Regions from separate parts of the Mycobacterium sp. 134 genome, predicted to be linked through region 2. Evidence: riboswitches for the same ligand, from Rfam matches in the RefSeq annotation. Region 2 holds a riboswitch; each other region holds the start of a gene.
What was found. A riboswitch is a leader RNA that binds a small molecule or an ion and turns the genes downstream of it on or off. The one in region 2 is predicted to bind glycine.
Positions count from the first base shown of each region.

Region 1: another riboswitch for glycine. It lies ahead of gcvP (aminomethyl-transferring glycine dehydrogenase); the one in region 2 lies ahead of gcvP (aminomethyl-transferring glycine dehydrogenase).
Region 3: another riboswitch for glycine. It lies ahead of cycA (D-serine/D-alanine/glycine transporter); the one in region 2 lies ahead of gcvP (aminomethyl-transferring glycine dehydrogenase).

Region 1 is NZ_JBLVUN010000008.1:2,972,669-2,976,877, reverse strand. It holds gene gcvP (aminomethyl-transferring glycine dehydrogenase) at 1-1,566, opposite strand, end outside; glycine riboswitch at 1,720-1,818, opposite strand; gene ACNQVK_RS19010 (MerR family transcriptional regulator) at 1,934-2,554, opposite strand; gene ACNQVK_RS19005 (bifunctional nuclease family protein) at 2,810-3,304, opposite strand; partial or broken gene ACNQVK_RS19000 (MerR family transcriptional regulator) at 3,428-4,173, opposite strand; gene garA (glycogen accumulation regulator GarA) at 4,177-4,209, opposite strand, start outside.
Region 2 is NZ_JBLVUN010000008.1:6,018,203-6,022,411, reverse strand. It holds gene ACNQVK_RS33780 (SDR family NAD(P)-dependent oxidoreductase) at 1-346, shown strand, start outside; gene ACNQVK_RS33775 (TetR/AcrR family transcriptional regulator) at 382-957, shown strand; gene ACNQVK_RS33770 (TOBE domain-containing protein) at 975-1,187, opposite strand; gene speB (agmatinase) at 1,356-2,357, shown strand; glycine riboswitch at 2,393-2,483, shown strand; gene gcvP (aminomethyl-transferring glycine dehydrogenase) at 2,634-4,209, shown strand, end outside.
Region 3 is NZ_JBLVUN010000008.1:3,022,582-3,026,790, forward strand. It holds gene ACNQVK_RS19240 (nitroreductase/quinone reductase family protein) at 1-319, opposite strand, end outside; gene cycA (D-serine/D-alanine/glycine transporter) at 339-1,805, opposite strand; glycine riboswitch at 1,967-2,065, opposite strand; gene lon (endopeptidase La) at 2,260-4,209, opposite strand, start outside.

The sequences.
Region 1 (4,209 bases), 3.0 Mb from region 2:
GAACGGGTGCTGACGGCCGAACTCGGGCCAGGTGATCGGCTCCATCTCAGCGGCCGCGTTGAGCTTCATCGTGCAGGAGCCCAGCGGAATCATGCTGCGGTCCAACGCGATGTCCTTGTCCGCCAACGCCCGGAGGTAACGCATCATCTCGGTCTCGGTGCGGTACTTGTTGAACGCCGGGTGCGTGAGGAATTCCGAGGTCCGCGTCACGACGCCCGCCGACACCGGTTCGGCGGCCGAGACGCCGAACGCCTCCAGTACCGCGGCCACATGCGCATCGGTGGTCGCCTCGTCGCAGGACACCGACACGTGATCGGCATCCACGCGCCACAGGTTGATCCCCTTGGCCTTGGCGGCCGCGACCACCGCGTCGGCGCGTCCGGGAACCCGGGCCAGCACGGTGTCGAAGTACTTGTCGTGCACCAGCGCATCGCCCAGCGCGCCGGCGATCGCCGAGGCGTGGCCGTGCACGCGGCGGGCGATCGCAGTCAGTCCTTGAGCGCCGTGATAGCTGGCGTACATCGCGGCCATCACCGCCAGCAGCACCTGTGCGGTACAGATGTTGCTGGTCGCCTTGTCCCGGCGGATGTGCTGCTCGCGGGTCTGCAGCGCCAGGCGGTAGGCCGGCGCGCCGTCGGCGTCGACGGAGACGCCGACGAGCCGGCCCGGCAACTGCCGGGCATGCTTGGCGTGCACGGCCAGATAGCCGGCGTGGGGTCCACCGAATCCCATTGGCACGCCGAACCGTTGGCTCGTTCCGAAGGCCACGTCGGCGCCGATCTCGCCGGGCGGGGTGATCACGGTCAGCGCCAGCAGGTCGGCACCGACGGCGACAAGCGCGCCGTGCTCGTGGGCTGCGCTGATCAGCGCGGACCAATCGCCTACCCGCCCGCTCGCTCCGGGCAGTTGCACGATGACACCGAAGAACTCGCCGTCCGGAAGTCCCTGGCGCAGATCGGCCGTGACGATCTCGATGCCGAGCGGCTCCGCCCGGGTGGCCAGCACGGCCGCGGTCTGCGCGTACACGTCGGTGTCGACCAGGAGTCGATTCGCCTTGGACTTGGTCGCGCGGTGCATCAGCGTCATGGCCTCGGCCGCGGCGGTGCCCTCGTCGAGCATCGAGGCGTTGGCCACCTCGAGGCCGGTCAGATCCGAGACCATGGTCTGGAAGTTCAGCAGGACCTCGAGACGGCCCTGGCTGATCTCGGGCTGGTACGGCGTGTACGCGGTGTACCAGGCGGGGTTCTCAAGAATGTTGCGCCGCAGCACGGCGGGCGTGAAGGTGTCGAAGTAGCCCTGACCGATCATCGAGACCGCGGTGGTGTTGGAGTCGGCCAACGCGCGCAGCTCGGCCAGTGACTCCTCCTCGGTGGCCGGCGCGGGCAGACCCTCCAGGCCCGGGGCGACACCACCGGACGACAGCGCGTCGAGGATGCCTGCCGGAAGCGCCTTGGCAGCGAGCTCGTCGAGGGATGCCACGCCGATCACGTCGAGCATGGTGCTGACGGCGGAGGCGTCCGGGCCGATGTGACGATCGGAGAAACGCGATTGATGCTGGTCGGACACGACACTCTCCTGAGGCGCAGACGTGCTCAGACGTCGTAGCAGTCCCTCTCCCTCTGTCGTCGACCCGGTCCGGGTGCCTGAGAGATTCAGCCCCGGTGCAGGACTTTTCCCCATGGGCGGGTGCCCAGCGGGCACCGCTTTCCAGAGGCATCGGGGCCTGGCGCGGTCCTGGGTGCCTGAGAGGTTGACGGAGAGGTATTGCTCCTTCGGCGTCCGTGGCTGGCTGTCACGAAGCTCTCCCGCGCGAGGGCGATGCGTCCCTCATCTTACCGGGCATCCACTGGCTTCTCCGCATAGCGTGCACCGACGCGCAGGTGCCCCGCATCACCGGATGCGGGGCGCCTAGGTGTCTGGTCGGGAGGGAGGGTCAGCCGATCTTGCGGTCGCGGCTTTTGCGCCGCGACGCCAGCTCATCCTCGGGTGATGCGATGGACTCGCCGCCGTCGGCACGCTCGCCCGGGAAATCGGCGATGGTGCCGGTCAGCTCACGCATGGCGCCGGATACCGCGATGCCGAACACGCCCTGACCGCCCTGCAGCAGGTCGACAACCTCTTCGGCGGACGTGCACTCGTAGACCGTGGTGCCGTCGGAGAACAGGGTGATGTTGGCCAGATCCTGCACGCCTCGTTGGCGCAGGTGGTCGACCGCGACCCGGATGTTGTGCAACGAGATACCGGTGTCGAGCAACCGCTTGACGATCTTGAGGACCAGAACGTCCTTGAACGAGTAGAGGCGCTGGCTGCCCGAACCGGCCGCGCCCCGGATGGAGGGAACCACCAGGGAGGTGCGCGCCCAGTAATCGAGCTGCCGGTAGGTGATCCCGGCGATCTGGCACGCGCTCGGGCCGCGATAACCGACGAGTTCGTCAGGAACCGAATCGTCGGGGAACAGCCCACCCTGCACGGGTTCGCCGGCCGGCCTGACAGGCGGCTCCGCGCCGCTCCCGGTGGTCAGATCCAGCTCTTCCTGCCGTGGCGTGTCACCCACTGTGAATCCTCTCGCCGTTCGAACTCGCCCGCGTCGTACTACTACGTCATGTACCGCGGCCACCTGTGCCGCGGCGGTTTGCTGCGAGCTCGAATGTGTCGAGCATACGCTTCCCGCCGAGCCCTGAATGCCCGCTGCAGAGAAAGTATGGCGCCCGAATTCCCGCCCGATCGGCTCCCGCGCCGCGTGTTGACACCGGTATGCCCACTTGAGACGTATCCGTGATCTGCGACGGCGCAGCGGCGCGGGCGGCGGTCATGTGGCCTTGAAGTCGTCCGGGGAAACGCTGTCCAGGAATTCCTTGAACTTCTCGACCTCGTCCTCGCGGACAGTGCCTGCAGCCTCTTCGTCGTTCTCGTCCGGGATCAGCAGGCCGGCCTCGGCCAGCACCGCCTCCTCCACGTAGATCGGGACGCCGACACGCAGGGCGATCGCCACCGAGTCCGAGGGCCTGGCCGACACCTTGATGTCGCGGTCGAAGATCAGGTCGGCGTAGAAGGTGCCTTCCTGCAGGTCGACGATCCGCACCTCTTTGAGCGAATGCCCAAGGGCGGTAATGACATCTCGGATCAGGTCGTGGGTGAGCGGCCGGGCGGGCTCGACGCCCTGCTGTTCCAGCGCGATCGCGGCAGCCTCCGACTGCCCGATCCAGATCGGTAGGTAGCGATCACCGTTGGATTCCCGCAAAAGCAACACGGGCTGGTTCTGCGGCTGTTCCACCCGAATGCCGACCACGCGAACCTCAGCCATCTGTGCCTGCCCTCCGCACCGCCGTGCCGTTTCGTCGAATCTTCGTCCGTCGCACTGTCCGCCATCACCACATTGCCAGGGGTCCCGACGTAGACGAACTGGCCGTCAAAACGAGTCTAGTCCTCAGCGATCCAGAACGTCGCGTACGGCGGACTTGATGAGCGACGTGTGCAGGGTGATCGCCAGGGCGGCCACCTCACGCGCCAGATCGTCGGCGCGGTCGCGGGCTCCGGCCTTGCTCGCCTTGCCCACGGGGCCCGCGATCTGGGCGATCAGGTCGGATTGCCGGTCCGCCGCGGAGCGGAACGCCCGCAGGTGTCGGGGCTCGACACCGTAGTCACCGAGGGCGCGCGCACACTGCGCGATCACCACGGAATGTTCATCGAAAAGCCCGGCCCGGCGGTGATGATGCCGTTGCGCACCAGCGCCCCCAGCATCTCGTCGTCGATGCCCGACCGGGCCAACAGATCTTCGCGGGACAGCCGGACCTGCGGCGGCGCCACCGCCGAAACACCGGCGGCGCCGTCCGGCGAGCCGTCCCCACCCTCGGATACCGGCACCAAACGCGGCACACCGTAGGCGGATCCCGCCTGTGGCAACTCACCGTCGGGTTGGGCGTCCAACTGGGCCTTGATCACCTTCAACGGCAGGTACTGGTCACGCTGCGCGGTCAGGATGAACCGCAATCGCGCACAGTCGTACGCGGTGAACCGCCGGTACCCCGACGCGGTGCGCTGCGGCGTGACTAGTCCCTCTGCCTCGAGGAATCGGATCTTGGAGATGCTGATGTCCGGAAAGTCGCCCCGCAGCAGGTCCAGCACTGCGCCGATCGACATCCCGGCCAGTGCAGGTCTGTCGGGGGCAGTCATCGGCTAGCTGGCGGAGCCGCTGTCGTCGTCAGAGCG
Region 2 (4,209 bases):
CGACCGGCAGCTCGGCGGCCGGGGGGTACGCGCCTGTTGCGTGCACCCGGGCGTCGTCGCCACCTCGCTGGCCCGGCACATGACCCGCGACGATTTTGCGGCGCTCAACGACATCACGCCCGCGAGACCGAGCGCGGAGACCGAACGTATCGACGTCCGTCACGACTTCGTGCTCCCCGACCAGGGGGCGGCGACGCAGGTGTGGGCCGCGGTGAGCCCGGAGTTGACCGGGGTCGGTTCGGTGTACCTGGCAGACTGCCGGATCCGGCCCGAACTCGTCCCGTATGCGGTCGATCCGGACCGGGCGGCACAGCTGTGGGGCCTGTCGGAATCACTGTGCAGCTGACCGGCTTTGCCGGGCCATCGGTAAGGTCGGTGGCCATGGATCGAACGCAGCGGCGCAAGCAGGAAGTGCGCGAGCGCATACTGCAGGCCGCATTCGATCTGTTCCTGTCGCAGGGCGTCGACGCCACCAAGATCGAGGACATCTGCGAGCGGGCCGACGTTGCGAACCGGACCTTCTTCAACCACTTCGCCACCCGGCAGGACATGCTGGCCGCGCTGGCCGAGCAGCGGTTGCTCAACCTTCAGGAGGTGTTGCGCGACCGGTCGGGCGAGCCGGTGCCGGCGCGACTCATCGGGCTTTTCGACGACATCGCCGGCACGCTGACCCGGTCCGGCGACACCTACCGCGAACTGATCGGGGCGTTGTTCGCCACCACCGGATTGCGGCTGCCGCGGGGCTACGGACTGCACCAGACGTTCGTCGAACTGATCGAGGACGGTGTCGCGCGGGGGGAGGTCACGCGTAAACACGATCCGCGCACCCTGGCCGACATCATCGTCGGCGCGTTGGTCGGCGGCGTCATCAGCTGGACCACCGAGGAGAGCTACTCGCTCGACGCAGGCCTGCACGACCTGGCCGTTGCGCTGGTGGACCTGCTGCAGGCGGACTGAGGCGGGCGTATCCGACGTCAGTCGACGCCGAGCATCACCTCGGTCGACTTGACCAGCACCGTCGCCGCGGTGCCCGGCGCCAGACCCAGTTCCTCGACGGCTTCCTTCGTGATGGAGGCCGTGACGATCTGGTCACCGCCGTCGAGCTTGACCTTCACGGTCGCCATGACCGCGCCGATCGTGACCTCGGTGACCGTGCCGGTGAGCTGGTTACGGGTGGACAGACGCATCGCGGACCTCCGTCGATCAGTGGCTGACGTGCGGCTCTGACGATAGGCGCTTGTGCGATTGCTCAAAGGCACTCGCCAGTGTTTGGGCATTGTCTGCTCGCTGCGGGCGTGCACCGGGAGTGATGCTGACTGTCAACACCCGGCGAGTCGAAAGGCTGGAAACCACAGATGAGCACGCATGACGGCATCATCGGCGCACTGCCCGCCACCCAGGTCCCGCGCTACGCCGGGAAGGGCACCTTCGCCCGGATCGCCGACATCCACGAGGTGTCCGACTACGACATCGCGATCCTCGGCGTGCCCTTCGACGGCGGCACCTCCTACCGGCCCGGTGCCCGATTCGGTCCGATGGCGGTCCGGCAGGCCGCGCGCACCCTCCGTCCCGGCTATCACGTCGAACTCGGCGTCGCGCCGCTGGAGCACGTGCAGGTGGTCGATGCCGGAGACGTCGCCGTCACGCCGTACAACATCGACGAGGCCTGCCGGCAGATCCAGGATCACGCCTCCGACATCCTCACCGGCGGCGACCGTCGCATCGTGTCCATCGGCGGTGACCACACCATCGCGCTGCCGAACCTGCGGGCCCTGCACGCCAAGCACGGTCCCGTCGCGCTGGTCCACTTCGACGCGCACCTGGACACCTGGGACACCTACTTCAACGCGCCGGTCACGCACGGCACGATCTTCCGCCGGGCGTTCGAGGAGGGGTTGCTGATCGAGGATCACTCGATCCACGTCGGCATCCGCGGCCCGATCTACGACCAGATCGATCTCGACGACGACGCCCGCATGGGATTCAAGATCATCCGGGCGGGCGACCTCGACGTGATCGGCACCGACGCGGCCGTCGACGTGGTGCGCCGCCGGGTCGACGACCTCCCGGTGTACCTGTCCATCGACATCGACGTGCTCGACCCGGCGTTCGCCCCGGGCACCGGCACACCCGAATCCGGTGGTCTGACCTCGCGCGAGCTGCTGAAGATGCTGCGCAAGATGTCCGGCCTCAACATCGTCGGCGCCGACGTCGTCGAGGTGGCCCCCGCCTACGACCATGCCGAAATCACCAGCGTGGCGGCGGCCACGGTGGTGTTCGACATCGTGTCGCTCATGGTCGCCGGACGGCAGTCGAATCTGCCCGTCAACGGTGAGGTTGCGGCCACGGCGCCCTGATCGAGTAGCATCCGTCACATAACTCAATACGTCGATGACGCATTGTGGGAGAACCTCCGATTCCGGAGGCGCCGTAGGAGCAACTCCTCCCCGGGAATCTCTCAGGCCCAATACCGCAGTGTCGAGACAACTCTGGAGAACAGCGCGATCGCAGGATCGGGCTTACCGAAGGGGAAAGGCGCAACGCGCTAAAACTCTCAGGTTTCAGGACAGAGCGGGGAGGTGTCACTTCACGACGCATCGTGTAACCGCGGTGCCCGAAACCGGAGTCACCTCATGCCTGAGTGCACCGCAATTGTCCACGACGACAACTCTTTTCGCGACCGACACATCGGCCCTGACCGAGTGGGCGAGCGGCGCATGCTCGATGTTCTCGGATTCGCCAGCACCGATGAGTTGATCGACAGCGCGGTGCCCCGGCAGATCCGCTGCACCGACGGCTTGCGGCTGCCCGCCGCGCGATCCGAACAGCAGGTCCTCGCGGCACTGCGCGAGCTGGCCGACCGCAATCAGCCGCGGATTCAGATGATCGGCCTCGGCTACCACGACACCATCACCCCCGCGGTCCTGCGCCGCAACATGCTCGAGTCGCCGGCCTGGTACACCGCATATACGCCGTACCAGCCGGAGATCTCGCAGGGCAGGCTCGAGGCGCTGCTGACGTTCCAGACGCTGATCGAGGACCTGACGGCGCTGCCGGTCGCCGGTGCGTCGCTGCTGGATGAGGCCACCGCGGTGATGGAGGCGGTGCTGTTGATGCGGCGGGCCAACAAGACGGTGTCGTCCAACCGTGTGGTGCTGGACGCCGATTGCCTGCCGCAGACCCTCGCGGTGGTGCGTGGGCGGGCCGAAGCCGTCGGAGTCGAGGTGGTGGTCGCCGATCTGACCGGGGCACTGCCCGACGGCGACGCCTTCGGCGTCGTCTTCCAGTCCCCGGGCGCCAGCGGAGTGGTGCGTGACCTCGCCCCGCTCGTCGCCGCGGCACACGAGCGCGGCATGCTCACCACGGTCGCCGCCGACCTGCTGGCGCTGACCCTGATCACGGCCCCCGGCGAGCAGGGCGCCGACATCGCGGTGGGCTCGGCGCAGCGGTTCGGTGTGCCGTTGTTCTTCGGCGGTCCCCACGCCGGCTACATGGCGGTGCGGTCCGGTCTGGAGCGCATGCTGCCCGGCCGCCTGGTCGGGGTATCTGTCGATGTGGCAGGCAAGCCCGCCTACCGGCTCGCACTGCAGACCCGCGAGCAGCACATCCGCCGCGACAAGGCGACCAGCAACATCTGCACCGCGCAGGCATTGCTGGCCAACGTCGCAGCCATGTACGCCGCCTACCACGGGCCGGAAGGGTTGCGCGCCATCGCAACCCGCGTCCATGGTCATGCCGTCACCCTGGCCGACGGTCTGCGTGCCGCGGGGCGCGAGATCGCGCACGACTCGTTCTTCGACACCGTGCAGGTGCGGGTCCCTGGCACCGCCCACGAGATCGTGGCGGCCGCGGACCGGGCCGGTATCAACCTTCGTCTGGTCGACGCCGACCGCGTCGGCATCACCTGCGACGAGTGCACCACCGAGGACGTGGTCGGGCGCGTGCTCGAGGTGTTCGGTGCTTCGCCGGTGGCCACCGATCGTCCGTTCGCGCTGCCTGCCGGTCTGCTTCGCACGTCGGAGTACCTGCAGCACCCCGTGTTTCACACGCATCGATCCGAAACCGCGATGTTGCGTTTCCTGCGGGAACTCTCGGACCGGGATCTGGCGCTGGACCGCACCATGATCCCGCTCGGGTCCTGCACCATGAAGCTCAACGCCGCGGCGGAGATGGAACCGATCAGCTGGCCCGGGTTCGCCGGTATCCACC
Region 3 (4,209 bases), 3.0 Mb from region 2:
GCAGCTCCTTGAGCCGCGCGACCGGGTCGTCGTCGGGCAGCAGGTGCGCCGTCCCGGTCCGCCAGTGGCCGTTGATCCGGAGCCGCACAGCAGGATTGGCCTTGATGTTGAGCACGTAGTGGGACCGGTCGCCGTGCTCGGAGACCATCCAGAATTGATCGCCGATCACCCGGCCGCCCACGGCGGTGTGCCGTGGTTCGCCGGATTTCCGGCCGACCGTCTCCAGCATGGTGACGGGCAGTTGGCGGCCGACCGGATTGACGATGCGGCGTTGGGCGCCATGGACGATGCGTCGCTTCAGATCACGAAGATCCACCATGGCGCCACCCTACCGAGCGTCAGTCCGAATCCGTCGACTTCAGTTCGGCGCGGAATTCGGCTTCGCGGGCCAGGTGTTGCGGGCGACGCCGCAGCACCAGCCAGGCGATACCGAGTACCAGGAACCACACCGGCGTCACGAGTTCAGCCTGCAGGGTGTCTTCCTTCAGGGCGAACGCCACGATCAGGAAGGCGAAGAAGGTCAGGACGACGTAACACATCACGATGCCGCCGGGCATCTTGAACTTCGACGCCTCGTGCAGTTCCGGCCGGCGTTTCCGGTACACGAGGTAGCTGACCAGGATGATCGTCCAGACGAAGATGAAGCACAGCGACGAGATGGTCGTCACCAACGTGAAGGCCGCCACGATCGAGTCGCCGGCTGCGACCATGACCACACCGGACAGCAGGAACACCCCGGACAGGAACAGCGCGTTGGCCGGCACGCGCCGTGAGGTGAGCCGGCCGAACAGGCGGGGTGCATCACCCTCGGTGGCCAGGCCGTAGACCATCCGGGAGGTCGAGTAGATCCCGGAGTTGGCCGACGACGTCGCCGAGGTCAGCACCACGAAGTTGACCACCGACGCGGCGATTCCCAGGCCCGCCAGGCTGAACATCGCCACGAACGGGCTGAGTTTGGGATCGATCTCGCGCCACGGCGTGACCGCGATGATGATGGTCAGGGCGGCGACGTAGAAGAGCATGACGCGCACGGGGATCGAGTTGATCGCCTTCGGCAGGTTGCGCTCCGGGTCCTTGGCCTCGGCGGCAGTGGTACCCACCAGTTCGATGCCGACGAACGCGAAGGTCGCGATCTGGAAACCGGCCACGAATCCCATTGGGCCGGTGGGGAAGAAGCCGCCGTCGTTCCACAGGTTGGCGAAGGAGGCCTGGGCGCCGGTGGGAGCTTGGAAACTGGTGAAGATCATGACGAGGCCGATGATGATCAGCGTCACGATCGCGACGATCTTGATCAGGGCGAACCAGAACTCGGTCTCGCCGAAGGCCCGCACGGTCGGCAGATTCAGCCCGATCAGCACCACGACCGTCGCGAGCGCCGGTATCCACAGGGGAAGGTCCGGCCACCAGAAGGCCACGTACCCGGCGATCACCACCACGTCGGCGACGCCCGTGACGATCCAGCAGAACCAGTAGGTCCAGCCGGTGAAGAACCCCGCCCACGGGCCGAGCAGGTCGGCGGCGAAATCGGCGAAGGACTTGTAATGCAGGTTGGACAGCAGCAGCTCGCCCATGGCCCGCATCACGAAGAACAGCATGAAGCCGATGATCATGTAGACGAACAGCACCGACGGGCCGGCCAGCGAGATGGTCTTGCCGGACCCCATGAACAGGCCCGTGCCGATGGCGCCGCCGATCGCGATCAGCTGGATGTGCCGGTTGGAGAGCTGGCGGGAGAGGTGCTGTGGCTCGCCGGACGATGCGGGCGATTCCGCTGAATCAGCGGACAGATCACTGGATTGGGACATAGCAACCTAAGGATCTCAGGCCCCATGGGGAGCGCGGACTGCGGGCGCCTCCCCGCTCTGTCGTTTTGAACCTGAGAGTTTTCACGAACCGCCGCTACCGGCGCTTCACCTGCCCCTTCGGTGAGCCGGTCCTGGACTGGCCGACTGCTTTCCAGAGGTGCCTAGTCGCGGCGATACGGGGGCCTGAGAGATTCCTGGGGAGGATTTGCTCCTGCGGCGCCCGCCGGCTGGATGGGGCGGGACTCTCCCGCCGCGACTCAACGGCGTCTTGAGTTGTGAGCCACCCCGAACCCGGAGTGTGCCGCGCGTCACGTTAGCAGCCGAGTGCGGATCGCGCACCCCCATGGGGACCGCGCGTCATCCGCGCGTCACCCACGCACGCCGAGCGACCGTGTCTGTACGGTGACCCGCCGTCACCTGCGTACATTCACGGTCGCTCGCGCGGTGTTTTTCCTTACGCGGCTGCTGTCGCCTGCTCGGCGGCCGGTTCCAGCGCCGCCACGACGATGTCGGCCACGTCGGTCATCGGCTTGACCTCCAGTGCGTCGAGCACCTCGGCCGGCACATCGTCCAGGTCGGGCTCGTTGCGCGCCGGGATGAACACCGTCTTCAGCCCCGCCCGCTGCGCGGCGAGCAGCTTCTGCTTCACGCCGCCGATGGGCAGCACCCGGCCGTTCAGCGTGACCTCGCCGGTCATGCCGACATCGCCGCGCACCTGCCGCCCGGTGGCCATCGACACCAGTGCCGTCACCATCGTGACGCCGGCCGACGGCCCGTCCTTGGGCACCGCGCCCGCGGGGACGTGCACGTGGATCTGACGGTCCAGCGCCTTCGGGTCGACGCCCAACTGGTCGGCGTGGGCCCGCACGTAGGACAGCGCGATCTGCGCCGACTCCTTCATGACGTCGCCCAGTTGACCGGTCAGCTTCAGCCCAGGCTCGCCCTCGTTCGAGTTCACCTCGATGAAGAGCACGTCACCGCCCAGGCCTGTGACGGCCAGGCCGGTCGCCACACCCGGCACCGCGGTGCGCTCGTCGGACTCCGGCGTGAAGCGTGGACGACCCAGGTACTCAACGAGATCCGGCTCGTCAACGACGACGTTGACGATTCCGCCTTCGTCCAGTTTCGTGGTCACCTTGCGCAGCGCCTTGGCCAGCAACCGCTCGAACTGACGAACACCCGGCTCGCGGGTGTAGTCCGCGGCGATCTTGCGCAACGCCGCATCCGTCACCGTCACCTCGGCGTCGGTCAGTGCCGCCCGTTCGGACTGCCGTGGCAGCAGGTAGTCCCGAGCGATCGCGACCTTGTCGTCCTCGGTGTAGCCGTCGATCTGCACCAGCTCCATCCGGTCCAGCAACGCCGAGGGGATGTTCTCGATGACGTTGGCCGTCGCCAGGAACACCACGTCGGACAGGTCCAGATCCAGGTCGAGGTAGTGATCGCGGAACGTGTGGTTCTGCGCCGGGTCCAGCACCTCCAGCAGCGCGGCCGACGGGTCGCCCCGGTAGTCCGAGCCCACCTTGTCGATCTCGTCCAGCAGCACAACGGGATTCATCGAACCCGCCTCGCCGATGGCCCGCACGATGCGGCCCGGCAGCGCGCCGACGTAGGTACGCCGGTGGCCGCGGATCTCGGCCTCGTCGCGCACACCGCCCAGGGCGACGCGCACGAACTTGCGGCCCAGTGCCCGGGCCACGGACTCACCCAGCGAGGTCTTGCCGACCCCGGGCGGACCTGCCAGCACCATCACGGCGCCCGAGCCGCGGCCACCGACGACGGCCATGCCGCGCTGGGCACGACGGGCCCGCACGGCCAGGTACTCGACGATTCGGTCCTTGACGTCGTCCAGACCGTGGTGATCGGCGTCCAAGATCTCGCGGGCACCCTTGAGGTCGGTGGAGTCCTCGGTCCGCTCGTTCCACGGCAGATCCAGGACGGTGTCCAGCCAGGTACGGATCCAGCCGCCCTCGGGGCTCTGCTCGCTGGAGCGTTCCAGCTTGCCGACCTCGCGCAACGCGGCCTCGCGGACCTTGTCCGGCAGATCGGCGGCCTCGACCCGGGCCCGGTAGTCGTCAGACCCCTCGGGCTCGCCTTCGCCCAGTTCCTTGCGGATGGCGTTCAACTGCTGGCGCAGCAGGAATTCCTTCTGCTGCTTGTCCATCCCGGCCCGGACATCCTCGGCGATCTTGTCGTTGACCTCGACCTCGGCCAGGTGCTCGCCGGTCCAGGCGATGAGGACACGCAGTCGTTCGGCCGCATCCTCGGTCTCCAGGAGCTGACGCTTCTGCACGTCGGTCAGGTAAGAGGCGTAGCCGGCCGTGTCGGCCAGCGCGGACGGGTCGGTGATCTTGTTGACCACGTCGACGATCTGCCAGGCCTCGCGCCGCTGCAGCATGGCCAGCAG